DNA from 4 places in the Oceanobacillus longus genome. Region 3 is predicted to be linked to each of the others. Evidence: riboswitches for the same ligand, from Rfam matches in the RefSeq annotation. Region 3 holds a riboswitch; each other region holds the start of a gene.
The links. A riboswitch is a leader RNA that binds a small molecule or an ion and turns the genes downstream of it on or off. The one in region 3 is predicted to bind S-adenosylmethionine.
Positions count from the first base shown of each region.

Region 1: another riboswitch for S-adenosylmethionine. It lies ahead of ACFOUV_RS11020 (phosphoadenylyl-sulfate reductase); the one in region 3 lies ahead of ACFOUV_RS06525 (PLP-dependent aspartate aminotransferase family protein).
Region 2: another riboswitch for S-adenosylmethionine. It lies ahead of ACFOUV_RS08055 (methionine ABC transporter ATP-binding protein); the one in region 3 lies ahead of ACFOUV_RS06525 (PLP-dependent aspartate aminotransferase family protein).
Region 4: another riboswitch for S-adenosylmethionine. It lies ahead of metK (methionine adenosyltransferase); the one in region 3 lies ahead of ACFOUV_RS06525 (PLP-dependent aspartate aminotransferase family protein).

Region 1 covers NZ_JBHSAO010000008.1:72,566-75,749, reverse strand. The annotation lists gene ACFOUV_RS11025 (M20/M25/M40 family metallo-hydrolase) at 11-1,621, shown strand; SAM riboswitch class I at 1,803-1,906, shown strand; gene ACFOUV_RS11020 (phosphoadenylyl-sulfate reductase) at 2,011-2,730, shown strand; gene ACFOUV_RS11015 (assimilatory sulfite reductase (NADPH) flavoprotein subunit) at 2,876-3,184, shown strand, end outside.
Region 2 covers NZ_JBHSAO010000006.1:79,810-82,993, forward strand. The annotation lists gene ACFOUV_RS08050 (methionine ABC transporter permease) at 1-596, opposite strand, end outside; gene ACFOUV_RS08055 (methionine ABC transporter ATP-binding protein) at 586-1,620, opposite strand; SAM riboswitch class I at 1,715-1,822, opposite strand; gene ACFOUV_RS08060 (thioredoxin family protein) at 1,914-2,228, opposite strand; gene ACFOUV_RS08065 (toprim domain-containing protein) at 2,253-2,609, opposite strand; gene gcvH (glycine cleavage system protein GcvH) at 2,718-3,098, opposite strand; gene ACFOUV_RS08075 (arsenate reductase family protein) at 3,172-3,184, opposite strand, start outside.
Region 3 covers NZ_JBHSAO010000003.1:133,362-136,545, forward strand. The annotation lists gene ACFOUV_RS06525 (PLP-dependent aspartate aminotransferase family protein) at 1-1,672, opposite strand, end outside; SAM riboswitch class I at 1,775-1,893, opposite strand; gene rarD (EamA family transporter RarD) at 2,603-3,184, opposite strand, start outside.
Region 4 covers NZ_JBHSAO010000006.1:12,877-16,060, reverse strand. The annotation lists gene pckA (phosphoenolpyruvate carboxykinase (ATP)) at 1-1,117, opposite strand, end outside; SAM riboswitch class I at 1,331-1,437, shown strand; gene metK (methionine adenosyltransferase) at 1,641-2,837, shown strand; gene ACFOUV_RS07720 (DUF4181 domain-containing protein) at 2,965-3,184, shown strand, end outside.

The DNA.
Region 1 (3,184 bases), on a different contig from region 3:
GGATATTTATATGGCAGAATTAAGATGGGATCGCCCAGACAAGCTTCGGATCTTGTTGGATGAAATTGTAAGCTGGAAAAGTATGACATTATCAGAAGGGGAGAGACAATTTCCTGCGAAGTTACGTGCCAAGCTTCAGAATTTGGAGTATTTCCAGCAGTTCCCGGATTATCTTTCCACCCATGATGCTGATTTGAGACGAAAATTTTTAACAGCATTTTATAAACATCCTGAGGCTAAAGAGACAATTTGTCTAATAAGTCATTTTGATACGGTGAATACAGAGGAATATGGCGTTTTGGAACCTTTGGCTACTCAACCAGAGGAACTTACGAAAGTATTATTGGAGAGACAGGATGAGTTTCAAGAAGAAGTACGAAAAGATTTAGAATCGGGAGAATTTCTTTTTGGACGTGGCACAATGGATATGAAGATGGGGCTTGTGATGCATATGAGTCTCATTGAAAAGGCAAGTGTGGAAAAATGGCCAATTAATCTACTGTTATTAACCGTACCTGACGAAGAAGTAAACTCAGCGGGAATGCGTTTTGCTGTTCCTATTCTGGAGAAACTTCAGGAAAAACATCAATTCACATACAAAATATTTTTAAACAGTGAACCTACTTTTCGTCAGGATCCTACCGATATATCCCATTATATGTACACAGGTTCCATTGGAAAATTACTTGCTGCTTCTTTATTTTATGGAAAAGAAACACATGCAGGTGAGCCACTCAGTGGGATGACTTCCCCTTATATTTCTTCTTTCATGACAAGAGAGATGGAGTGGAATGATTTATTTGAGGAAACCGTTCTCGGGGAGACGACACCACTTCCTGTAACCTTGCAGCAAACGGATTTGCGGTTGCATTATTCTACACAGACTCCATACCGTTCGTCTGCCTTGTATAATATATTTCTTATGAAGCGGAGTGCGTCAGAGGCCTTTGATTTGTTTGAGAAGGTAGCGGAAACGGCTGCAGAAAAGTGTAATGAAGCGTATGAACAAATTTGCAAGAGGCATCATGTTGAACCAATTGGAAAAGTAAAAGTGATTCGTTATAAAGATTTAGTAACCTATGCGACCAATAAACTGGGTAAGGAATATGTAAGTGATGTTAAAGCAGATATTCATTACAATGAAGCTTGGGATGATCGAGAAAAATCGCTGCGCATTACCGATAAACTAATGATTCAATGTCAGGAACTTGCTCCTGCAATTATTGTATTGCTGGCACCGCCATACTATCCGGCTGTCAACTCCACTGGTAATGAACTAATCGAATCGTGTACTTCGTTTGTAAAGAAAATTGCACAAGAAAAATTCAACTTGCCTATAAAACGGATTCATTACTTAAATGGAATATGTGACCTCAGCTATGTAAGTTATTCCGGTACTGCAGAAGGCTGGAATGCTTTTGAAGAAAACACACCGGTCTGGGGTGACAGCTATATTTTACCATTCAAAGAAATGCAGAAGCTAAATGCACCTGTTATAAACGTCGGACCGTATGGACACGATGCACATAAACGAACGGAGCGTCTGAATATCAAAAACGCCTTTGAAGAATATCCAATCATCATGGAAGAATTGATTCATATGATAAGTAATGCAAACTAAAAGAGATTCCCTAGTGGGGATTTCTTTTAGTTTGCATTCGTATTAAAAAGATTTGTAAAGATGATAACCTATATTAGTTAAATATTTATAATTAATTAATATTTTACAAAACAACTGTTGACTTTCATGCTTTTAAAAGATACAATACAGATAATTCATATCAAATTACTTGTGTTAATATTTCTTATCCAGAGAGGTGGAGGGAAGGGCCCTATGAAACCTCGGCAACAGGTTGGATTTAATACTGTGCCAACTCCTTCAGGTGAATTACCTGAAAGATAAGAAGAGAAAAAAAGCTAGCCTATTAAAAGGCAAAGTTAGCAAATCCTCTTCTTATAATATAGAATGAGGGTTTATTTTTATTTAACCGATAAATGGAGGAATGAAGTATGAATAACTATTCGGTTACGTACAGTGATTTTACTGGTGACCCGTATAAAGACTGGATTCCGACAGACCAAACAAAAGGTGCTTCAAAAATTCTCCAATGGGCATACGAAACATACGGTGACGCTATTGTTTATGCCTGCAGTTTTGGTGCGGAAGGAGTAGTATTAGTTGATTTAATTTCCAAAGTACAAAAGAATGCTGAGATTGTATTTTTGGATACAGATCTTCATTTTCAGGAAACATATGACTTAATTGATAAAGCAAAGGAAAAGTATCCTGAACTGCGCATTCAACTAAAAAAACCTGATTTGACACTGGAAGAACAGGCTAATCAGCATGGTTCGGCACTGTGGAAACGCCAACCTGATCAATGTTGTTACATTCGAAAAATAAAGCCTCTTGAAGAAGCGCTAAGTGGGGCACCTGCTTGGATTTCTGGATTACGAAGAGAACAATCGCTATCAAGGAGTAAAACTGATTTTGTTAATAAAGATGAAAAATTTAAGTCGATCAAAGTTTGCCCGTTAATTCATTGGACCTGGGATGACGTATGGGATTATATCAAGGAAAATAACCTGCCATATAATGAATTGCACGATCAGGGTTACCCGAGTATTGGTTGTATCCCATGTACATCGAAAGTAACGGATTCTACGGATTCACGTGCAGGAAGATGGTCAGGATTCAATAAAACGGAGTGTGGCCTTCATACAAGCTGAAAATCCTTCTAATTAGATTCACTTTTTAGAAGAAAAATTTTTAAAGTTTAAACCAAGTAAACAACTTTGGATACAATACTTTATGCCTAAATTAATAGACATACAGTTAGGATGGGAAAAATGAAATTATGTGGGGTGAAGAGCTTTGCAGTTAAATGTAATGAATAGTCCTTTTAGTCAAGAGCAAACAGAAAATCTTAATGTCCTTTTACCAACGTTAACGGAAGCACAAAGAAATTGGCTTGGTGGATATCTTGCAGCTATACAGGTAACGGAATCTATTCCAAATGGGGAGACTGCTACCAACGGTATTGCCGTAGCAGCTCCACCTGCTGTTCAGATTGCTTCCAGGGAAGTGACGGTGCTTTATGGATCTGAAACAGGTACTGGCCAAAGACTTGCCGAAGAAGCAATCGGTAAGTTAGAAGGGAAAAATTTAAAGGTAAAAATAGCT
Region 2 (3,184 bases), on a different contig from region 3:
ATTGTACAAAGAAATACAACATCAAAGTCTCTTCGCTGGAATCCAAAGTAATAGGCGTAATTTCCAAGTCCACCGGCGCCAATGACACCTGCCATTGCAGTATAGCCAATTAAAGCAATTGCTGTAACCGTAAGTCCTGAGATAAGGGCAGGCATGGATTCTGGTATAAGTACGCGTAAGATAATGGTGCTTGTCTTTGCTCCCATTGATTTTGCCGCCTCGACAACACCTTTATCCACTTCTTTGAGAGCAATCTCAACGAGTCTCCCATAAAATGGTGCCGAACCGATAATTAGGGCGGGCAATGCTGCATTTGGTCCGCGTATAGTTCCAATCAAAAAATCAGTAAAAGGAAATAACAATAAAATCAATATAATAAAAGGAATCGCCCGAAATATATTCACAAAGGCTGCTACGATTAAATTAACAACATTATTTTGCCAAATTCCATCTTTCGTTGTCAGATAGAGAAGTAGCCCTAAGATGAGACCTAAAATACATGTCCCAATCAATGCCAGAATTGTCATATAGAATGTTTCATAGGTAGCTACCCAAAAATCTTCTATATCGATATTCGGAAATAAATTAGTTAGCATCTCGGATAACCTCCACTTCTACTGAGGTTTCTTCCTGGATAAAGCTTACTGCCATATCAATTTCCTCAATTTCACCTTTCGCCTGGACAAATAATGTACCATATCCGCCAGCCTGGGTTTGTGTTATTTTCCCCTGCAATATATTCAAATCGATATCAAACTTTTTCGCCAATTCACTGATGAGGGCTTGATTTGTAGTTTCACCAAGAAAATGCAAGCGTAGAATTTTTCCCTCGTTACTATACGTATTGATCATATTCGATATATCATCATCTTCACTACTGGATCCCATAATTTGTTCCACAAACTTCTTTGTAACGGGCATTTTCGGATGCGTGAATACATCTAGGACTTGCCCTTGTTCCACGACTTTCCCTTGCTCCATGACAGCAACCTGATTACAGATTTTACGAATAACATGCATTTCGTGAGTGATCAGAATAATTGTCAAACCAAGCTTCTCATTTATATCCATCAATAAGTTCAATATGGAGTTGGTCGTTTCGGGATCTAATGCAGATGTTGCTTCATCACATAGCAATACTTTCGGATTGTTTGCAAGTGCACGCGCAATACCAACACGTTGTTTCTGTCCACCACTTAACTGGGATGGATATGCCTTTTCACGTCCACTAAGTCCGACGAGATCAATCAGCTCTTGTACTCGCAAAGAACGTTCCGCTTTGGATGCGCCTGCTATTTCCAATGGAAAGGCAATATTATCTTCGACTGTTTTTGACCAAAGCAGATTAAAGTGTTGGAAAATCATACCTATTTCCTGGCGTGCAAGCCGTAGCTGCTTCGTATTCAAAGCCGTAATCTCCTGGTTGTCGATGATAACTTTACCTGCAGTTGGTTCTTCCAGTCGGTTTAGCAGGCGTACGAACGTACTTTTACCAGCACCACTATATCCGATTACGCCATAAATTTCGCCTTCTTTTATATTAAGGGTCAAATCGTCAACAGCTGTTATATTTTTCTTATTTAGAGCAAAGATTTTACTTAAACCCTCAATTGAAATCACTATTTATCCTCCTAATGATTCACATTCAATCAACAAAAAACGTCTATCTGCTCGAGAACAGAAAGACGTAATAGATTACATAAAGTCTCACGTTCTCTCATCTGTCAAAGTGCTACTTTGCAGGAATTGGCACCTTTCAAATTTAAATTTGAAGGTTGCCGCGGGTTCAAAGGGCCAGTCCCTCCACCGCTCAAGATAAGAGATAGAAAATATTAAGTTTTGAATCAGTGAGACTATAGTAGCACGGTGAAATATTCATGTCAATATTAAATTTTTGTATCTTTCTGTTATCCTTAGCTTTTCGCAAACAACTCAGGCTTATACTTTATTAAATAACTATAGATATTGCCTGTTGATTGGAAGGCATAGATTTTCTCCTTTATTTGGCTGTCTTCCTTAATTAACAGGCATGGGACACTTTCTATTTTATTCTCAATCATAAATTCGGGGTTCAAAGACGCATTCATTTCAAAAAATATTTTTTCCTGATGAACCGCTTCAATTTTTTCAAGCATTGCACGTGCAACACTGCATGTTCCACAAAATGGAGTATAAATATAGAGCAACATTCGTTCTTGTTTAAGCGTTTCTTCTGTAATAGTTTGCACCTTTTACCACCTTATACCTTTGCATTAAAATAAAAATATGGGATGGACAGAAAAATGTTTGCTGAGTAAAGCACTCGCAAGAATCTTCTCAGGTGTGGCAGCTACTTCGCGGTATTCACTGCTAACATAAATGTGTTCCGCATGTGGCAGTTCGCGAGCAAGTTGTTTCCGTAATTTTATCCCCGATTTATCCTCATCTACCAGTATAAAAACATCCTTCTCATCCAGTTCATATGTTTCCAGTAATTCATCAAATTTCTCCACACCAAGTGTACCATTCGTACAAATAATCGTAACATTGTCGTTGATGATCTTTGCAATCTGCCGTTTGTCTGTCAGCCCTTCGACAATAATTACTTTCTCTGGTTCAGTAGTTATCATCACATAGCACTCCTTATGCAAGCAAGAAAGATGCTTATTTACATACATTATATGATAAAACGAAGGCTGACTATACACAATTGTGTGCTTTAGTCAGCCTAAGGAGCATTATTCTTCTGTTAATTCTTTGTATTGATCAGGTGAAAGTAGTTCATCAAGCTCAGATTCATTAGACAGTTCCACTACAACCATCCATGCTTTCTCGTATGGTGATTCATTTACGAACTCTGGGCTGTCATCCAACTCTTCATTTACTTCAACTACTTTGCCACTTATTGGAGCATACAATTCAGAAACTGTCTTAACAGATTCAACACTACCAAAAGGCTCATCAACGGTTAGCTCGTCACCAACTTCAGGTAATTCCACAAAAACGATATCGCCAAGTTCGTCCTGAGCAAATGCCGTAATACCGATTCGTACATTTCCATTCTCTTTTTTAATCCATTCGTGTTCTTTTGAATACAATAATTCCTCTGGTAAGCTCATTCTTATCCCTCCAATAATTAATTCCAATCTAACTATACAATTTAATGTTCTCTTTTTCTAGTCCCTGTAATACTTATTTCCAAGTT
Region 3 (3,184 bases):
CTTCAGCAGGATTTTTACCTTTAATAAGGATTATTCCCGCAGCTTCGGCATGTTCTAATAATTCCTGATTGTTTGTATGCTCGGCAAAGATAATTTTCCCTTCTTTATTAATTAGTTGCTCAATAATAGTGGAAGGGAGTTCCTTGCTGTTTACCCATAATGCATCAATGGGGGACGGGTACGCTGTTAATTTCTCGTACGCTTCCTCCGAACCTTCTCCAATCTGGATAACCTTGAATCCTTGTTTTTCCAAAGTGAGTCTGGAAGCATGATCAATATCGATGCTTGCAATTACCTTTGGACGTAATCCGTTACTACGGTCAAATGGTGATGAAAGGAGCCATTTGATTGCCTCTGCTTCTTCTGACACGTTTGTTAAACCTGTTTGTCCCGTTGCATTGCCGATTGCCTGATCCAAATCTGCAAGTATGTCCTCAACAGCTTCGAGTCCAATGGATAGACGAACAAGTTCTTCCGTCACACCGCTTTTTTTCAATTCCTCAGCACTTAATTGTTGATGTGTTGTTGAGGCAGGGTGAATAATTAATGATTTTGCATCTCCAACATTGGCAACATGTGACCATAGCTTTACACTGTCAATCAACTTTCTGCCGGCATCACGACCACCTTTAATACCGAAAGTTATAATGGAACCATAGCCGAGTTTGAAATATTTCTGGGCAAGCTTATGAGAAGGATGTTCTGCCAGTCCAGGGAAACTAATCCATTCCACAGCAGGATGCTTCTGTAAATATTGTGCAACCTTTTGTGCATTTTCTGTGTGTCTTTCAATACGCAAGTGAAGTGTTTCGAGACCTTGTAAAAGTAGAAATGCGTTTTGTGGACTTAGGCAAGCTCCAATATCACGTAATAATTGAACACGTAATTTTGTAATAAAAGCAGCTGGGCCAAGATCTTTGTATTTCAATCCATTGTAGCTCTCATCAGGCTCTGTGAATCCCGGGAAACGTCCGTTATCCCAATTGAATCTTCCGCCGTCTACCACAATGCCACCAATCGTTGTCCCATGTCCTCCAATCCACTTTGTTGCAGAATGAACAACAATATCAGCGCCCCACGTAATTGGTTTTGCAATATATGGTGTGGCAAAGGTATTATCGATAATTAAAGGAATTCCGTGTGCATGGGCAATATCGGCAACCTTTTCTACATCAAATACATAAAGACTTGGATTCGTTATAATTTCTCCAAAAACAGCTTTTGTTTTATCAGTTATTGCTGCTTCAATTTCATCTGGATTGGTTCCATCAACAAATTTGACGTTTATTCCATAACGAGGAAGTGTCGTAGCAAATAGATTGTATGTACCGCCATATAGATTACTATCTGCAATAATTTCATCACCAGAGCCTGCAATATTCAAGATTGCCAGGGTAATTGCGGCCATCCCTGATGAAGTAGCTACAGCCCCTATGCCGTCTTCGAGTTGAGCTACTCGTTGTTCAAATGCATCCACTGTCGGATTCATTATTCTTGAATAAATATTTCCCGGCTCAGCTAATCCAAACAAATTTTGTGCGTGTTCTGTGTCCCGGAATACATAAGAAGTAGTTTGATAGATTGGAACTGCCCGTGAACCTGTTGTTGGATCTGGCTGCTGGCCTCCGTGAAGTAATACGGTTTCTGAATTTTGAACATGAAATTTTGTCATAAGTAATTCCTCCCATTTAATTAGTTTTCTTCATATCTGGAGGAAGAGGATAAGCAAAAAGCCCTCTTCCTAAGAAGAGGGCGTATGTACGAATCAGTCCTCCTCTTATCTTCCAGATCAATCGATGATCTGTAGGATTTAGCACCTTTAACAACAGACGAGTCTGCTCTATGGTTGCCGGGTTTCGCAGGGCCTATTCCCTCCACCACTCTCAATAAGAGATTGCTTTATTATATTAGTGTGAGTATATAATGTTTTCGAATAATTGTCAATAAGGTTTCTGAAAAATTAATATTTAACTCAACTTTCGCAGAGTGAAATGGACATATAAGTCTTGGTAGATTAGGAGGGTTGGATATATTTATACGCCAAAGCTATTTACGATTACTTTAATTACCTTTTCTATAAATTGCGACGTAACCTAGGTTTATCCTGGGAGATAAGTACTTCTGCTGCCGTCCGTGATCGCTCTGGGCGGATGCTTTCCGCGGGCACGGCCTCAGCCTCCTCGAGAAACCCACTCTCCGGGGTCTTCGGACACGTGCTATTGCCGCAGGAGTCACCGCCCGCCGCTCACCCGGACTGGTGAAGCTGTATAATGTGATGCTATTTCAGCTATTCGCAAGAAGTAATTGTCAGCAACCTTCTAACTAGCTATGGGAAATACACGGAGACTTCTGCGGGAGGAAGGCATAGGTGAGACTCTGAAATGCGTCAGCATGAAGAGGCTCACCAGCCGCCCGCGAAAAGCGCAGTGTATTTCCCAGAGCGATCGCCGAAGTTCCCTATTCTAGTTCTTAGTTTATCTCAACTCTGTGATGATTAAACGGCTATAAACAGTACGAAAACATCCTTTTTTTACCAAGGTTACCAAAGTGGTTATTAAAGATATTCTAGTTTACCCCAGTTAACTGTTGGAACCTATACAAGCTATTCCGATTTGGTCTGTCTCTTTGGTCTTTTGTAGACAGAGAACATATAGATGAACAATGCAGTCCATATAAGGATAAATGTAATTAAATGGGCCGTGGTGAACGTTTCATTGTAAAGAAATACACCTAAAATAAGCATCATGGTTGGTGTGATGTACTGCAGGAAACCTACCATTGCTAAAGGGATCTGTTTGGCTCCACTTGAAAAGAGTAATAAAGGAACAGCTGTTGCGATTCCAGCTCCAATTAAATATAGATTTGTAGCGGTAATAAATGGCTGAATCGTAAAGGAATTTACTGGAATTACCCATAAATAAATAAGGGCAACTGGAGCAACAATCATTGTTTCAATCGTTAAACCATATAAAGCACCAATATCAACCGTTTTTTTCAACAAGCCATACAATGCGAACGATGTGGCCAGCAGCAGAGATACCCATGGGAAAACACCATAGCTGAAAGTAAGGTAAAGCACACCAGCTGCAGCAAGGATAAAAGAAATGACCTGTCCTTTTGAGACGGACTCCTTTAAGATTATTATCCCAAGTAAAATACTGATTAAAGGATTAATATAATAGCC
Region 4 (3,184 bases), on a different contig from region 3:
TCGTGTAACCACTAAGAAAATGATACATCGCCTGTTCCTTCGTTAATCTGCTAATCGGTGGCAATGTACCCGAAGCATCGGCTGTCAGGAAAATGATTGTATTCGGATGCCCTGCAACACTTGGTATAACGATATTATCAATATTTTCAAGCGGGTATGCTGCGCGCGTATTTTCAGTTAGAGATATATCATCATAATCTGGAATACGTGATTCCGAATCCAAAATCACGTTTTCAAGTACAGAACCATAGCGAATGGCATTAAAAATTTGCGGTTCCTTTTCTTCAGAGAGATTGATACATTTTGCATAACAGCCGCCTTCAATATTAAACACGCCATTTGGACTCCAACCATGTTCATCATCACCAATTAAACGACGATAAGGATCTGCCGACAATGTTGTTTTTCCAGTACCGGATAGACCGAAGAATAATGCGACATCACCTTCAGCACCGACATTTGCAGAACAATGCATGGATAGCACATTACGTTGTGGGAGTAAGTAGTTCATGATAGAGAAGATTGATTTTTTGATTTCTCCCGCATATTCCGTACCCCCAATTAATACGATGCGTTTCTTGAAGGAAATCAATATGAAAGCTTCTGAATTCGTACCATCTATCGCTGGATCTGCTTTAAAGTCAGGAGCAGAAACAACAGTAAAATCAGCTTGATGATTATCTAGTTCTTCTTCTGTCGGTGGTATAAATAACTGTCTTGAAAATAGATTGTGCCATGCGTATTCACTGATTACCTGAATCGGTAAACGGTATTTCTCATCGGCTCCTGCAAAACCTTTAAACTGATAAATTTCCTCTTTCCCATTTAAATAGTCAATCACTTTTCTGTACAAAAGATCAAATACTTCTTCACGAATAGGTTGGTTTACTTTTCCCCAGTCAATAAAATCCTTAGAAACTTCATCGTTCACAATAAATTTATCCTTTGGTGAACGGCCAGTATATGTTCCAGTTGAAGCACAAACTGCACCAGTTGAAGTCAAACTTCCTTCATTACGGCTTAAGATCTTCTCAACTAATTGTGACACCGATAAGTTTTGGTGAATATTTTGATGGGTGTAAAGCTCTTTTAGTAATGACTTTTCCACAGTTTTCATATTGAATTCTCCTGCCTTTTTAAAGGTTTTGTATGTTATAATGAAATAACTTTTCAGATTATTTATCTTAATATGGTTATTAGTATAACACATTTAAATTAATAGTCCATACTAATTAAATAAGAATTTATGAAATTTATGTGATTCCGCTTACATCGTTAAAACAGTTGACAGTTTACCATTGTTTCGGTAATCTAATTTTGAACGGATACTCTCTTATTCAGAGTTGGTGGAGGGACAGACCCGATGAAGCCCAGCAACCATCACTACGGTGAAAAGGTGCTAACCTGATGCAAGGATTTTTCCTTGAACAATAAGAGCGAAAGGCCAGCTTGTAGTCCCTTTCCTCATGCATTGTAGGAAAGGCTTTTTTTGTTTTTAAGGATAGTAAAATTATTTTTAATGAAAACATATTTAACTGGTCATATAAAAATTGTTTTACCTTTTGAAGGTACTTTGAATAATATAGAAGAGAAAATTGATATCGAGTTCCGTAACACATAACAAAGGAGAGTTTAGCCATATGGCTGCAAATCGTCGTTTATTTACATCAGAATCCGTAACAGAGGGACATCCGGATAAAATGGCAGACCAAATATCCGATGCAGTTCTGGATGAAATTTTAAAGAAAGATCCAAATGCAAGGGTAGCATGTGAAACTACTGTTACAACTGGTCTCGTATTAGTAGCAGGTGAAATTTCCACAAGCACCTATGTAGATATTCCAGCGATTGTTCGAGAAACAGTCAAAGGAATTGGCTATACACGTGCAAAATATGGCTTTGACTATGAAACATGTGCCGTACTTACTGCAATTGATGAACAATCTGCGGATATTGCTGGTGGAGTTGATACTGCACTGGAAGCACGTCAAGGAAAAATGAGTGAAGATGAGATTGATGCAATTGGTGCAGGAGACCAAGGATTAATGTTCGGTTTTGCCTGTGACGAAACAGAAGAATACATGCCTTTACCTATTTCACTGGCACATAAACTATCCAAACGTTTGGCAGATGTCCGAAAAGAAAATGTATTGGATTATTTACGTCCAGATGGAAAAACACAGGTAACTATAGAGTATGATGAAAATGATCAACCGGTTCGAGTTGATACAATTGTTATTTCTACACAACATCACCAGGATACAACTACGGAACAAATTGAAAAAGATATGATAGAACATGTTATTCGTGAAGTTGTTCCTGCTGCCTTACTTGATGAATCTACGAAGTACTTTATTAATCCGACTGGCCGCTTCGTTATCGGTGGACCACAAGGAGATGTCGGCTTAACGGGCCGTAAGATTATTGTTGACACATATGGCGGGTATGCACGCCATGGTGGGGGAGCATTCAGTGGGAAAGACGCTACAAAAGTAGACCGTTCTGCTGCATATGCTGCACGTTATGTTGCTAAAAATATTGTAGCTGCTGGCCTTGCAAAGTCATGTGAAGTTCAATTGGCGTACGCGATCGGTGTAGCAGAACCTGTGTCCATTGCAATTAACACATTTGGTACAGGAAAGGTTAGCGAGGAAGTTCTTGTAGATGCAGTCCGTAAATTATTCGATTTGCGACCAGCAGGAATTATCCGTATGCTTGACTTGCGTAAACCAATATACAAAGAAACTGCTGCTTATGGACATTTTGGCAGAACTGATATCTTATTCCCATGGGAGAAAACAGACAAAATTGATGAATTAGTAGCAATGACGAAATAAAACGTATGATAGAAAGCCACACAACCCTGTAAAGGCTGTGTGGCTTTTTGGCAAGTAAACATTCGCCAAAACAGTAGTTATTTATTCGAATAAAGTTTGGTAGTATAGAAGTAAGGGAGGGTAGGGTATGTATTATTATGATAATGGCGATCATTTAATATTGAAAATAGTTATCCTAACAGGGACTCTTTCACTAATCCTTTTCATTTTTAATTGGATCATGAGGAAATTATTGAATGTTGAACGTCAGAAATGGTTCTCTAATCATTATGTTAATGATACACATAAAAAGTATGATAAAAGAATACGAGTAATTTCTGTTATCGCTTATTTGATTGCTATGTTTT